3 regions of the Clostridium sp. B9 genome follow, and region 3 is predicted to be linked to each of the others. Evidence: predicted binding sites of a transcription regulator. Region 3 holds the regulator's gene; each other region holds the start of a gene.
The links. The regulator LexA, encoded in region 3, represses DNA repair genes until DNA is damaged. The targets are predictions, from matches to a motif close to CNAACANNTGTTNG.

Region 1 (4,253 bases), 680 kb from region 3:
AAAAACATGGTTTTTTAGCTTATGTTGACTCAACAGATGGATTAATATCAGATATTGAGGTGCCAGCAGATGATAGTCATAGACTAATGAATAGCTGGGTAGATGAAAAAGAACAGATAAAGTTTTATAAATATGATGATTTAAAAGATGCATATGATGAGCATAGTGATAAGATTCTTAAATTTATAATAATAAGACAGGAAAATGGAGATAGTATAGAAGCAGCTAAAGAAGAATTTGAAGCTTTAGAAGGTGTTGATTTAGTTTATGCTTCTTGGGGTGGATGTATAGAAATTATGAAAAAAGGGACTTCTAAAGCAAGTGCTGTAAAGGCCTTAGCTGATAAATTAGGTATAAAAAAAGAGGAAGTAATTTGTATTGGAGATAGTGGAAATGATATCTCTATGTTAGAAGAAGCTGGATTAGCAGTTGTAATGGGAAATGCACCAGATTTTATAAAGGAATATGGTGATTATATAACGGACACAAATGAAAATAATGGAGTAGCTAAAGCTATAGAGAAGTTTATTTTAAAAAAGTAATGTAAATTTATTTAATATGGTATAATTAGATAAAATTGTATATAAGAAAGGGTGTTAATATGTTTAAGAAAATAGCATCAGATGCTTTAGGATTAAGTGATATAGGAAAGGTAATAAGTCCAAAGGATTATGACAAGGTAGATGCAGATGATTATATAATGCATGAAGATGGAGAAGAAATTTACTTTTTAATAAAATCAAAGTCAGATGAGTATTGCTTTACAAATAGAGCACTTATACACGTGGATGGAGCTAATGCTGTTAGCAAAAAAAGAAATTTATATAGATATGAATATTACTCAAATAATATAAATAATGTATCTTTAGAAACTGCTGGAACTGTAGATTTAGATGTTGAAATAAAATTTTCAATAGGAGATAAATATTTTTCAATAGATGTAGATAAAAATCAGTTAGAGCAACTAAAGGATCTATATAAAGCATTAATAAAAATATCTCAAATAAAAGCTGAGAATGCCATAAAATTAGAACATAGCGTACAAACTCTTCAAATGGCTACACAGGTTATGGGAAGCAATAGAGTTGAGAGCAATAACATAGGTTTAGGATTTAAAGAAGTTAATGAATATGCTTTTGATTGGTTAACAAAGGCTAGAGAAGCTTTTATAGTTAAGGATTTTGGAGAGGTATTCCAAAAGTATATAAACAATTAGTAACAATTAATATGTCTAAAGGAGTTAGAAATAAAATTAAAGTTTTATTTCCAGTTTCTTTGGGCATTTTTTAGTATGAAAAATAATTGGTTTGACATATTGTGATTTAAGTTATTAAATAGGATTAGAGGAAATATTAAATATATCTTAAGTTGAATTTAGTATTAAAATATAAAGCTTTGGATATATTTAAAAATACACTAATAACCTACTAGAAAGGGTGGAAATATGTTTAAGTTTACTTTTGATGAAAAAGAATATGATTTATCTCAAGATAAATTACTTTATTTTTTTAATGAGGATGTAGAAGGCTTTGATATGGATAAGCTTTATGAAATATTAAATAATAGTGATAAGGTTCAGTTTGGAAAAGCATACTATGATGGGCCTTGTGAAGAATGTAAGTTTGAATTGGGTGAAAAGAAGAAAAGTTTTCCTTTCTTAGAATTTAATATGTTTATATACACAAAAAAAGGGGAATTTGTCATAAGCAACATAGAGAAGGAGTATGAAGGACTTACATATAATAAACTTTTAAAAGCAAAAAAAGTTGATAAAAGCTATTTAGTTAACATAAATGTTTGTAAGAATTGTGGAAACTTTGGTGTTGAAGTAGAAGAGTTTGATATATAAATATCATAAAAGGTTAGTAAATTAGTTTAAAATAAATCTAGTTTACTAATCTTTTTTTATTTGAATTATTTATTGTTTTGAATAATATTATTTACTTGTTTTGGAAAAATTAATTATATAGAAACAATTTGAATTGAGAATTGACATAAAATAAATTGGTTTAGATGTTATAATTTATTACATATTACTTAAAAAGAGAGGGGAATAAACAAAGATGAGTTTATTAAAAAAGATTAGTAAGATAGCCATAGGAATTACAATGACATCTTTATTATTAGTTGGATGTGGAGGAAAAACTGAAGGTAAAGAAGGAAGTGTACCAGAAGGTGAAAATCCAATTGCAACTATAGAGGTTAAGGATTTTGGAACTATTGAAGCAGAATTATATCCAAATGTAGCACCTAATACAGTTAATAACTTTATAAGTTTATCTAATAGTGGATTTTATGATGGTCTAACTTTCCACAGAATTGTTAAAGGATTTGTTCTTCAGGGAGGAGATCCGGAAGGAACTGGAGTAGGTGGTCCTGGATATTCAATAAAAGGTGAATTTTCAGCTAATGGAGTTGAAAATAATATAGCTCATGAGGAGGGCGTACTTTCAATGGCTAGGTCACAAGCAAAAGATAGTGCTGGAAGCCAATTTTTTATAGTAACTAAAGCAGCACCACATTTAGATGGTCAATATGCTGGATTTGGTAAGGTAACTAAGGGACTAGATGTTGTTCATAAAATTGAAGAGACATCTGTTGGACCAAACGATAAACCTGTTAAGGACATAGTTATTGAATCAATAAAAGTTGATACAAAGGGAATAGAGTATGATGAGCCAACAAAGGTTAAATAGTATTTAAGTAATTAAAGAGGTATTAGAGTTTCTGATACCTTTTATTTTAATTTAAATTATCGCGTTAACTAAGTATTCCTTTATGGATTTATATAATGTTTTAGTATAAAATTGTATATGAACATATGTTTGCATGGAGGGATTATGATAGATAATAGAAAGATAATTCATATAGATATGGATGCTTTTTATGCATCAATAGAACAAAGGGATAATCCTAAATATAAAGGAAAACCACTTATAGTAGGAGGAGATCCAAATAGAAGAGGGGTTGTTGCTACTTGCTCTTATGAGGCTAGAAAGTATGGAATACATTCTGCTATGCCTTCTTTAACAGCATATAATTTATGTCCTAAAGCTATTTTTGTTAGGCCTAGAATGGATGTATATAAAAATGTTTCTAGAAAAGTAATGGACATATTACATGACTATTCAGATCTTGTGGAGCCATTATCTTTAGATGAGGCATTTATAGATGTTACTAATACTAAAATGTGTAATGGGTCTGCCACTCTAATAGCACTTGAAATAAAGGATAGGATATGGAATGAATTGGGATTGACAGCATCAGCAGGGGTATCTTTTAATAAATTTTTAGCCAAAATGGCATCAGACTATAAAAAACCTAATGGAATAACAATTATAACTAGAGATAAGTCAGAGGAGTTTATAAAAAAAATTTCAATAGGCAAGTTCTTTGGTGTAGGTAGAGTAACAAAGAATAAGCTAAATAATATTGGCGTTTTTACTGGGGAAGATTTGTTGAAATTATCAGAAGAGGAGCTTATTAATATTTTTAGTGATAGGGGAAAAAGTTTATATGAGTTTGCACGAGGAATAGATAATAGAGCTGTAAACCCATATAGAATCAGGAAATCTATTGGGAAAGAGAGAACACTTAGAGAAGATATTGAAGAATATGATGATATGCTAGAAATATTAGAGGGATTAGCAGAGATGGTTTTTAATACAATGTCATTATTAAATAAAAAAGGAAGAACAGTTACCTTAAAAGTAAAATTTAGTAATTTTAAACATATAACAAGAAGCAATACTTTGGAATCCTCTATAAAAAATAAAGATGAAATTATGGAAGCTATAAAGGAACTGCTTGGTTTGGTTGATTTTACTGGTAAAAAGGTTAGACTTTTAGGAATAACAATATCATCTTTAGAAGATGATTTAATAGTTGAGGAAAAAAGTCAACAGTTAAGCTTTGATGTTTAATTTATTAACTAGATGAAAACAAAAAATTATAATATAGAAATTTAAAAAATAAATAGTATAATTATATTTATAATTTGTGATTTAAATTTTATAAACTAATAGAATGGAGAGAAAATAATGAATTATATACTTTTGATAGTAGGATTTATATTGCTTATAAAAGGCGCAGACCTTTTTGTAGACGGGGCCTCTGGAATAGCTAAAAAGCTAGGTGTACCAGCTGTTATCATTGGTTTAACGATCGTGTCTTTAGGAACAAGTGCTCCTGAGTTAGCTGTAAGTATATCTGCATCTTTAACAGGTAGCAATGATATTACTATGGGAAATGTC
Region 2 (4,253 bases), 810 kb from region 3:
TTAGATGAAGCTATAGGTATAGTTGTTGAAAGTGGGCAAGCTTCTGCATCATATTTACAGAGAAGATTAAGAATAGGATTTAATAGAGCGGCAAGAATAATAGAAGAATTAGAAGAATGTGGAGTTATTTCTAGAAGAGAGGGAAGTAAGCCAAGACAAATTCTAATAAGTAAAGATGAATTAGAAAATATGAAATAAAAACTTGTTTAATTTTAAAAAGAGATTTAAAATAAGAAATATATATTTAAACGTAGGAGGAAGTAGATTTGGCAAAATATAAAGTAGGAATGGTGAGTTTAGGTTGTGATAAGAATAGAGTAGACTCAGAGATCATGCTTGGTATGGTTCAAAATGAGTATGAACTTACAAACAATCCAAAGGAAGCTGACATAATAATAGTAAACACTTGTGGATTTATTGAAAAAGCTAAACAAGAATCAATAAATACAATATTAGATATGGCAAAATACAAAACAAGTCACAACTGTAAGCTACTTATAGCTACAGGATGCTTAACTCAGAGATATGGCGATGAATTACTAGAGTTAATGCCTGAGATAGATATAATGCTAGGTGTTAATGATTACGCTAAAATAAATGAAGCTATAATGAATTTCATAAACGGTAAGAAGAAAGTAACCGTAACTAACTATAGTGATACTTCAATAAATGAAGGCTTAAGGTTGATAACAACAGATAAGAAGACTGCGTATTTAAGAATTGCAGAAGGTTGTGATAATTTCTGCACTTACTGTATAATTCCGAAAATTAGAGGGAAATTCAGAAGTAGAGCTTTAGAAGGAATAGTTAAAGAGGCTAAGAGATTAGCGGAGAGTGGAGTTAAGGAGTTAATATTAATAGCTCAAGATACAACTAACTATGGTATAGATATATACGGAGAAAAAAGACTTCACATAGTTTTAAGAGAGTTAGCTAAGATAGAAGGCATCAAGTGGATAAGAATACTTTATTGTTATCCAGAAGCTATATATGATGAATTAGTTCAAGAGATAGCTTCAAATGACAAGGTATGCAACTATCTTGATTTACCAATACAACATATAAGCAATAATGTTTTAAAAAGAATGGGTAGAAAAACAACTAAAGAAGAAATAATAGGTAAGATTAATAACTTAAGAGAAAATATACCTAATATAGTTTTAAGAACTTCTTTAATAGTTGGTTTCCCAGGAGAGTCAGAAGAAGATTTCAATGAATTAAAAGACTTCATAAAGACAATAAAATTAGATAAGGTTGGAGTTTTCACTTATTCAAGAGAAGAAGGAACACCTGCGGCTATAATGGAAGATCAAATAGATGAAGAAGTTAAAAAAGCAAGAGAAGAAGAAATAATGTTACTTCAAAAGGATGTTTCAGAAGAAGTTAATAAGAGCAAAGTTGGAAGAGAGTACGAAGTTCTTATAGAAAGATTCAATGGAGAATATTATGTAGGAAGAAGTTATGAAATGGCTCCTGATATAGATGGTAATGTTTTTGTAAAGGGTAATGGAGCTAAAAAAGATGAATTCTGCAAAGTTAAGATTGAAAAAGCTTTAGAATATGATTTAGTGGGAGTTGTATGCAATGAATTTGGCAAATAAATTAACTTTAATTAGAATAATTTTAGTGCCTGTATTTCTAATATTTATTGCTTTTCAAAATTTACCATATGGTAGTATAATTGCTACACTGATATTTATAATAGCATCTATTACTGATCAGTTAGATGGATATATTGCAAGATCAAGAAATGAAGTAACTAATTTTGGTAAATTTATGGATCCATTAGCAGATAAATTATTAGTGACGTCAGCTTTAATATCTTTAGTTGAATTACAATTAATACCTTCATGGGCAGCAGTTGTAATAATAGCTAGAGAGTTTGCTGTATCAGGATTAAGAACTATAGCAGCATCAGAAGGAAAAGTAATTGCTGCTAGTTGGTGGGGAAAAATTAAAACTGTAATTCAAATAATAACTATAATCTTATTATTATTACAAGTTAATATAATTAATTCACCTGGAATAAAAGAATTAGTAGTAGAAAGCAGTTTCTTAACTAATTTCTTCACATATGTTCCTGACATATTTTTGTATTTAGCTGTAATTATAACGATATTATCAGGAATAGATTACTTTGTAAAAAACAAAAATGTAATAAATACTTACAAATAAATGTTTAAAAAGTAAAATAATAGTCAAATATTAAAACATGAAGTTTGATTTTGAGCTTCATGTTAATATTGACTTTTTTTTTCTATATATTATAATAATAGTAGAACTTATGTTCGGTTATTTAAGGAGGTTACTTATGGCAAATATAGATAAAGATAAATTAAAAGCTATTGAGATGGCTATGGGTCAAATAGAGAAGCAATTTGGTAAAGGATCAGTAATGAAGCTTGGAGAGCAAAGCGCTCCTCAAATGGATGCTGTTTCAACTGGATGTTTAGATTTAGATATAGCTTTAGGAATTGGTGGGGTACCAAGAGGAAGAATAGTTGAAATATATGGACCAGAGAGTTCAGGTAAAACAACAGTAGCTTTACATATAGTTGCTGAGGCTCAAAAATTAGGGGGAAGCGCTGCATATATAGATGCTGAGCATGCTTTAGACCCAGTATATGCAAGAAGATTAGGTGTTAATATAGATGACTTAGTAGTTTCACAACCAGATACAGGAGAACAAGCTTTAGAAATAACAGAAGCTTTAGTTAGATCAGGTGCTATAGATGTATTAGTTGTTGACTCAGTTGCTGCTTTAGTTCCAAGAGCTGAGATTGAAGGAGAAATGGGAGATTCACATGTAGGTCTTCAAGCTAGATTAATGTCTCAAGCTTTAAGAAAGTTAACTGGTACAATAAATAAGTCTAACTGTGTTGTAGTATTCATCAACCAGTTAAGAGAAAAAGTAGGTATAATGTTCGGAAATCCAGAAACAACACCAGGTGGTAGAGCTCTTAAGTTCTATGCTTCAGTGAGAATGGATATAAGAAGAATAGATTCAATTAAACAAGGTGATGGAATAACTGGTAACAGAACAAGAGTTAAAATTGTTAAGAATAAAGTTGCTCCTCCATTTAAGCAAGCTGAATTTGATATCATGTATAATGAAGGAATATCAAAAGAAGGTAATATAGTTGACGTTGGAGTAAAAGAGAACATCGTTCAAAAGAGTGGAGCTTGGTTCTCATACGGAGATATAAGATTAGGCCAAGGTAGAGAAAATGCTAAGCAATACCTAAAAGAAAATCCAGCAGTTGCATTAGATATAGAAAACCAAATAAGAGAAAAGCATAGTCTTCCTCTAGCTAAAGCTGTAGAAGTAGCGGCTGTTACTGAAGAGAGTGCAGAGTAAAAACAAACAAAAAGGCAAGGATATCCTTGTCTTTTTTTTTGTTTCCTAATATTTAAGATTTTATTGGAATAATTGAGTGGTTTTTAATAAAAATGAATATGTTAACATTAAATAAAACTTTATATTTATTTATCATAAACAAATATGCTTAAAAGCCCACAATAACTATGTAAAATCAAGAATATTTCAGCTTTTTAAGCATATAATATACGCAGGGGCTTATCTTGACATAAGAATAAAATTACTATACAATAATAACAAATACTGGTTTATCATATTCAAGAAATTACAGTGCGAATAGTATGACACCTTTCTACGCGACTGTTGTTATATATAGAGAATAAGCGAGGAGGTGTTTATATGGTAGTAGAAATACTTGTGATTATAATAATATTAGGGGTTTTAGGATTTATCCAATATACTCTTATACAAAAAGCTTCAAAAAATAAGGTTGAAGGCTTAGAAAGAGAAGCAAGTGCTACTCTAGAGGAGGCAAAAAGAACAGCTGAATCTACTAAGAAAGAGGCCATATTAGAAGCAAAGGAAGAGGTACACAAACTAAGAGCAGATCTTGATAAAGAAACTCGTGACAGAAGAAATGAGATTCAAAGATTTGAAAGAAGACTTATCCAAAGGGAAGAGTCATTAGATAAAAAAAGTGAAATGCTTGAAAAGAAAGAAGAAAGCATGAGCAGAAAATCTATAGAGATTCAAGGACTTGAAGAGCGTGTGCAAAGTTTATACAGTGAACAGAGAGCTGAACTTGAGAGAATATCAAATCTTTCAAGTGAAGATGCAAGAACATTGTTATTAGATGAAGTAAGAAAAGAAATAAAACATGAATCAGCTATGCTGATCAAAGAACTTGAGACTAAGGCCAAAGAAGAAGCTGATA
Region 3 (4,253 bases):
GTTCATAGAAAAAGAAAAGAAACTAAAAGAGGAGACTAAAGCTTATAAAAAAGAAACAGAAGAGTTAAGAGAATCTGTAGTAACCTTAGAGAAGGATAAGAGCACTTTATCTCAACTAGTTTCAAGAAACTATGACCTATTAGAGAAAAACAAGGAAGAAATTGCTTCTTTGAAATCTTTAGAACATTTAAAAGAAGATAATTTAAAGTTAAAAGAGGCTTTAGAAGAGGAAAAAGAAAGCAGAAGAGAGTGTGAAACAATTTTAAAAACCAAAGAATTAGAGAAAAACTCTCTTGAGGATAAGATGAATTTCTATATAGAAAAAGAAAATTCTTATAAAGAAGAGGTGGAATCATACAAAAAGCTTATAGAAGCTATGAGAAAGGATCACAAGAAGGAATTAGAGCTTTTAGAGGATAAATACTCTAAGATGATAGAAAAAGAGTCTGAGAAGCTTAGGAAAGCATTTGAGGATAGATTGGAATTAGAGAAGAGAAGTCTTGAGCTTGATATAAAGACATTAAAACATGAGAAAGAGGTTCTTGAGAGCCGAATGAAAGCTTAACTTAGTAAGAGATTTCATTCTAAAATAGTTATTTATTTGAATAGAGTCTAATTAAGAAAAATGTTATGAAATATAGTATAATTAACTTAAGAAATATAGTATAATTAACTTAAAAAGAGATGGTAAACGAGGAATTTAGGAGGGGTAAAATGGTTAAGAGTGAAAAAGTTTTAGAGCGCATAATAATGACAGTGTTGTTGATTTGTACAGTTATTATATTATATTCACTTATTTCAAATCCTTTTGGAGACCATAGCGTAATATTTCCATTAGTTGTTTCAGCGGGGTTTGTTACAATTGGAAATAAAGAAAAGTTCAAGAAAAAATCTTTCGAATAGAGTTTTAAACAAAGAAGAAAAGTTGTAGAAATCAGTTTAATTTCTACAACTTTTCTTTGATTGAATAATTAACTTTTAATAAGCTCTATAAATACCTACTAACTTTCCTAAAATAGAACAATCCGGAACTATTATAGGCTCATAATTTTTGTTTTCTGGTTGTAATCTTACATATCCATCTTCTTTAAAGAATCTTTTAATAGTAGCTTCATTTTCTATTAAAGCAACTATTATATCACCGTTAGAAGCTACATTTTTTTGTTCTATTATAGCTAAATCGCCATCTAAAATACCAGCTTCAATCATACTATCACCAGTTACTCTTAATATGAATAACTCATTGTTATGTTTTACGTAATTAAGTGGTATTTGGAACATATCTTCTATATTCTCAGTAGCTAATATAGGCATTCCAGCTGTGACTTTTCCAATTATAGGAATATCGATTAATTCCTTTTCTTCAGTAGATAATTCTACGATTTCTAAAGCTCTAGGCTTAGTTGGATCTCTATATATTAACCCCTTCTTTTCAAGTCTTTTTAAGTGACCATGAACAGTTGAAGTGGATTTTAAACTAACCGCTTGACAAATTTCTCTAACTGAAGGTGGATATCCTTTTGATTTTGTGAATTCAAGTAGAAAATTATATATTTGACTTTGTTTATCTGAACCTTCTTTAATCATAGTAATTGCACCTCACAATTCTTTGGTAATATTATAACATATGAACAAAAACATAGCAAACTTATGTTCTCATATTATTGAAAATTTTTAAAATTTCTCTTTGATTTGATAAAAATCTTCTTATTTGTTATAATGAAGGAATGATTTTGAACTTAAGAGGTGACTTTATGGATAAAAAAGTATTAAACAATGATGATTACTGTGATGTTTACAATGGTAAGATTTGTGATAACTGCGGTGATTGTTTAGAAATGCAAGGGATTGATACAAAAGCTATCAAAATAGCTGATATAGCTAAAGAGGTAGAAGAGAATAAGAAGATAGAGGAAGCTCTAAAGAAACTTACTGAAGAAGAAAATAAAGAACAAGAAGATGATGATGTAGAAGAAGAATTAACTACAGAAACTTGGGAAGAATATCTAGCTAAGCAAGATGATTATGAAGACGCTTTTGATCATATAGAATACCTTGAAGATATTGATTTAAATGACGATTTAACAATGGAAGAGATGACAGAGGAGTTATTCCCTGGAGTTAGAAAACTTAAGATAAAAGAGTAGTTGAAACTCTTAAAATGCTAAAAATACGAGTATAGAACATATGTTCTATACTCGTATTTTTAGCATTTTTTGAATAGGTTTTGTTATTTTAAATTGGCTAGAGGGTTGGTATTTACTGCTTTTCTAAGAGTTTCATCATCTACGTGAGTATATATCTGAGTAGTAGATATATTTTCGTGGCCTAATATATTTTGAAGACTTCTTATATCTACATTGCCGTATTTATACATGAGAGTAGCAGCTGTATGTCTTAACTTGTGAGGAGTATATTTTTGATCTTTAAAACCTGCATTTTCTATATGTTTTTTCACTAAAATTTCAACGCTTCTTTTATTTATTGGTCTATATTTGCTTGATAAGAATAAATATTTTTTAGCTTCTTCTGTAGCTTTTGAATCATTTCTATTTCTTAAATAATTATTTATAGCAGATAGAGAGGCTTCGTTTAAATAAACAGTTCTTTCTTTATTACCTTTTCCTATAATAGTAAGTGTATCACCTTTAATTTTTTCTATTTCTATATTACAAAGTTCTGATAATCTCATTCCACAGTTTAAGAATAAGGTTAATATACAATAATCTCTAAGATAGTTTTTATTGCTTTGATCCATAGAATTTAAAACGGTTATGCTTTGTTCCAATGTCAAATAAACAGGGTGTCTTTTGTTTATTTTTGGAGACTCCAATTCTACAGTCGGATTATCGTCAATAAGTTTAAGTTTTGAGTTTAGGAATTTAAAGAAAGATTTTAATGTTGCAACTTTTCTAGCTCTGGCATAAGCGCTATTGTTTCTAACTTTTTCTAAGAAAGCTAAAAAAGCATAAATATCTGAAAGTGTAATTTCTTTTATAAAAGTATCAGATATAGTATCAATCTCAACGTCTTCAATTTTTTCTATATTTCCATTTTTCTCTAAACCTTTATATACTTTTAGAAATTTAAAAAACAATCCTAAATCAACGGAATATCCTTTAATTGTATTTATAGATTTACCTTTTACATTTTCTAGGTAATTTAAGAACTCAATAACGCGTTTTGGATGCTTCGATTTCTCTAAAAAATCAAATTTTAATTTTTGTTCAGAGTGTAATTCGTCGTTTTGATTTGTTTTGAAATTTATTTTTTTATCAGAATCAATACTATTTTCTACTTCTAAGAGCTTGTCCATTCCGAGTTCTTTAAACCATCTTTTTATAATTCTTTGATTAACATTGTAGATTTCTGAAAGTTGTGTATTACTTAATCGTCTTTTAAAAACCAATATATATAAATCTTCGATTATTTCTTCGTAATCACGCTGGATATTTAATGAGTCGTAATAGTTATAAATGTGATCTAGGTTTGTTAGATCTTCATTACTCAAATTGAAATCTAGCAATTCTTTAACTTCTGATGGGTAATTGTAATTTTCAAAAATGTTTTCTTGTTTATTGTGTGTATTTTCCATAGTTAAATCCCTTTCAAAGCCTTGATATGACTATATTGTAGCATATTTTGCTTAAAATAGCAATAACTTCGCTAAATGTATATTTAGCGAAGTTATAAATTAGGATATTTTAGAGTGTTTTATATATGGCTTTTAATTTTGCATTTTAGAAGAATTTTCACGTTACCTAGTTTTAGTTTTACAAAAATCATTTAATCTTCAGTCGATTGATTCTAAACAAAATGCAAAACTGTTTATTTGTATTACATAACGTAAACATAAATTTGTAATACATAAATTATAAATCATATATCATTTTAATTATTGACCCAAAAATCTTCTTTTATACATATAAACAACAAAAAATATAAAATATATTTCGGAGGTTAGTTAATATATGTAATAACCTGGTTCTAATCCTTAAAATATAATATAAGACCTTGAATACTCTATATTTCACCAACTCTCATATCGAATTTGGATATTAGATAACAAAAGTTAAACACCAATACGTATATATTTAATATAAATACTGATGTTTAACTTTAATTTATATAATTCTATCTAAAACCAACATCTCTTTAGAGCTTACAATAAGCTATTTATAGAAATAATTAATTTCTTTTAAGACATTTCATCTAAGTTATTACTCTCTTTTCCATCTGGAATACTTCTTAAA

Region 1: the regulator LexA is predicted to act here: its motif matches at 2,815-2,828, upstream of dinB (DNA polymerase IV).
Region 2: the regulator LexA is predicted to act here: its motif matches at 2,278-2,291, upstream of recA (recombinase RecA).

What each region holds. Positions count from the first base shown of each region.
Region 1 covers NZ_JBNWKA010000003.1:2,612,289-2,616,541, reverse strand. The annotation lists gene ACQZHJ_RS11440 (Cof-type HAD-IIB family hydrolase) at 1-542, shown strand, start outside; gene ACQZHJ_RS11435 (PH domain-containing protein) at 602-1,216, shown strand; gene ACQZHJ_RS11430 (DUF3785 family protein) at 1,445-1,849, shown strand; gene ACQZHJ_RS11425 (peptidylprolyl isomerase) at 2,064-2,696, shown strand; gene dinB (DNA polymerase IV) at 2,841-3,923, shown strand; gene ACQZHJ_RS11415 (calcium/sodium antiporter) at 4,041-4,253, shown strand, end outside.
Region 2 covers NZ_JBNWKA010000003.1:2,747,794-2,752,046, reverse strand. The annotation lists gene ACQZHJ_RS12060 (DNA translocase FtsK) at 1-198, shown strand, start outside; gene rimO (30S ribosomal protein S12 methylthiotransferase RimO) at 267-1,601, shown strand; gene pgsA (CDP-diacylglycerol--glycerol-3-phosphate 3-phosphatidyltransferase) at 1,585-2,175, shown strand; gene recA (recombinase RecA) at 2,312-3,358, shown strand; gene rny (ribonuclease Y) at 3,719-4,253, shown strand, end outside.
Region 3 covers NZ_JBNWKA010000003.1:1,937,258-1,941,510, reverse strand. The annotation lists gene ACQZHJ_RS08795 (hypothetical protein) at 1-565, shown strand, start outside; gene ACQZHJ_RS08790 (hypothetical protein) at 715-903, shown strand; gene lexA (transcriptional repressor LexA) at 979-1,587, opposite strand; gene ACQZHJ_RS08780 (hypothetical protein) at 1,755-2,147, shown strand; gene ACQZHJ_RS08775 (tyrosine recombinase XerC) at 2,231-3,175, opposite strand; gene ACQZHJ_RS08770 (DUF3892 domain-containing protein) at 4,199-4,253, opposite strand, start outside.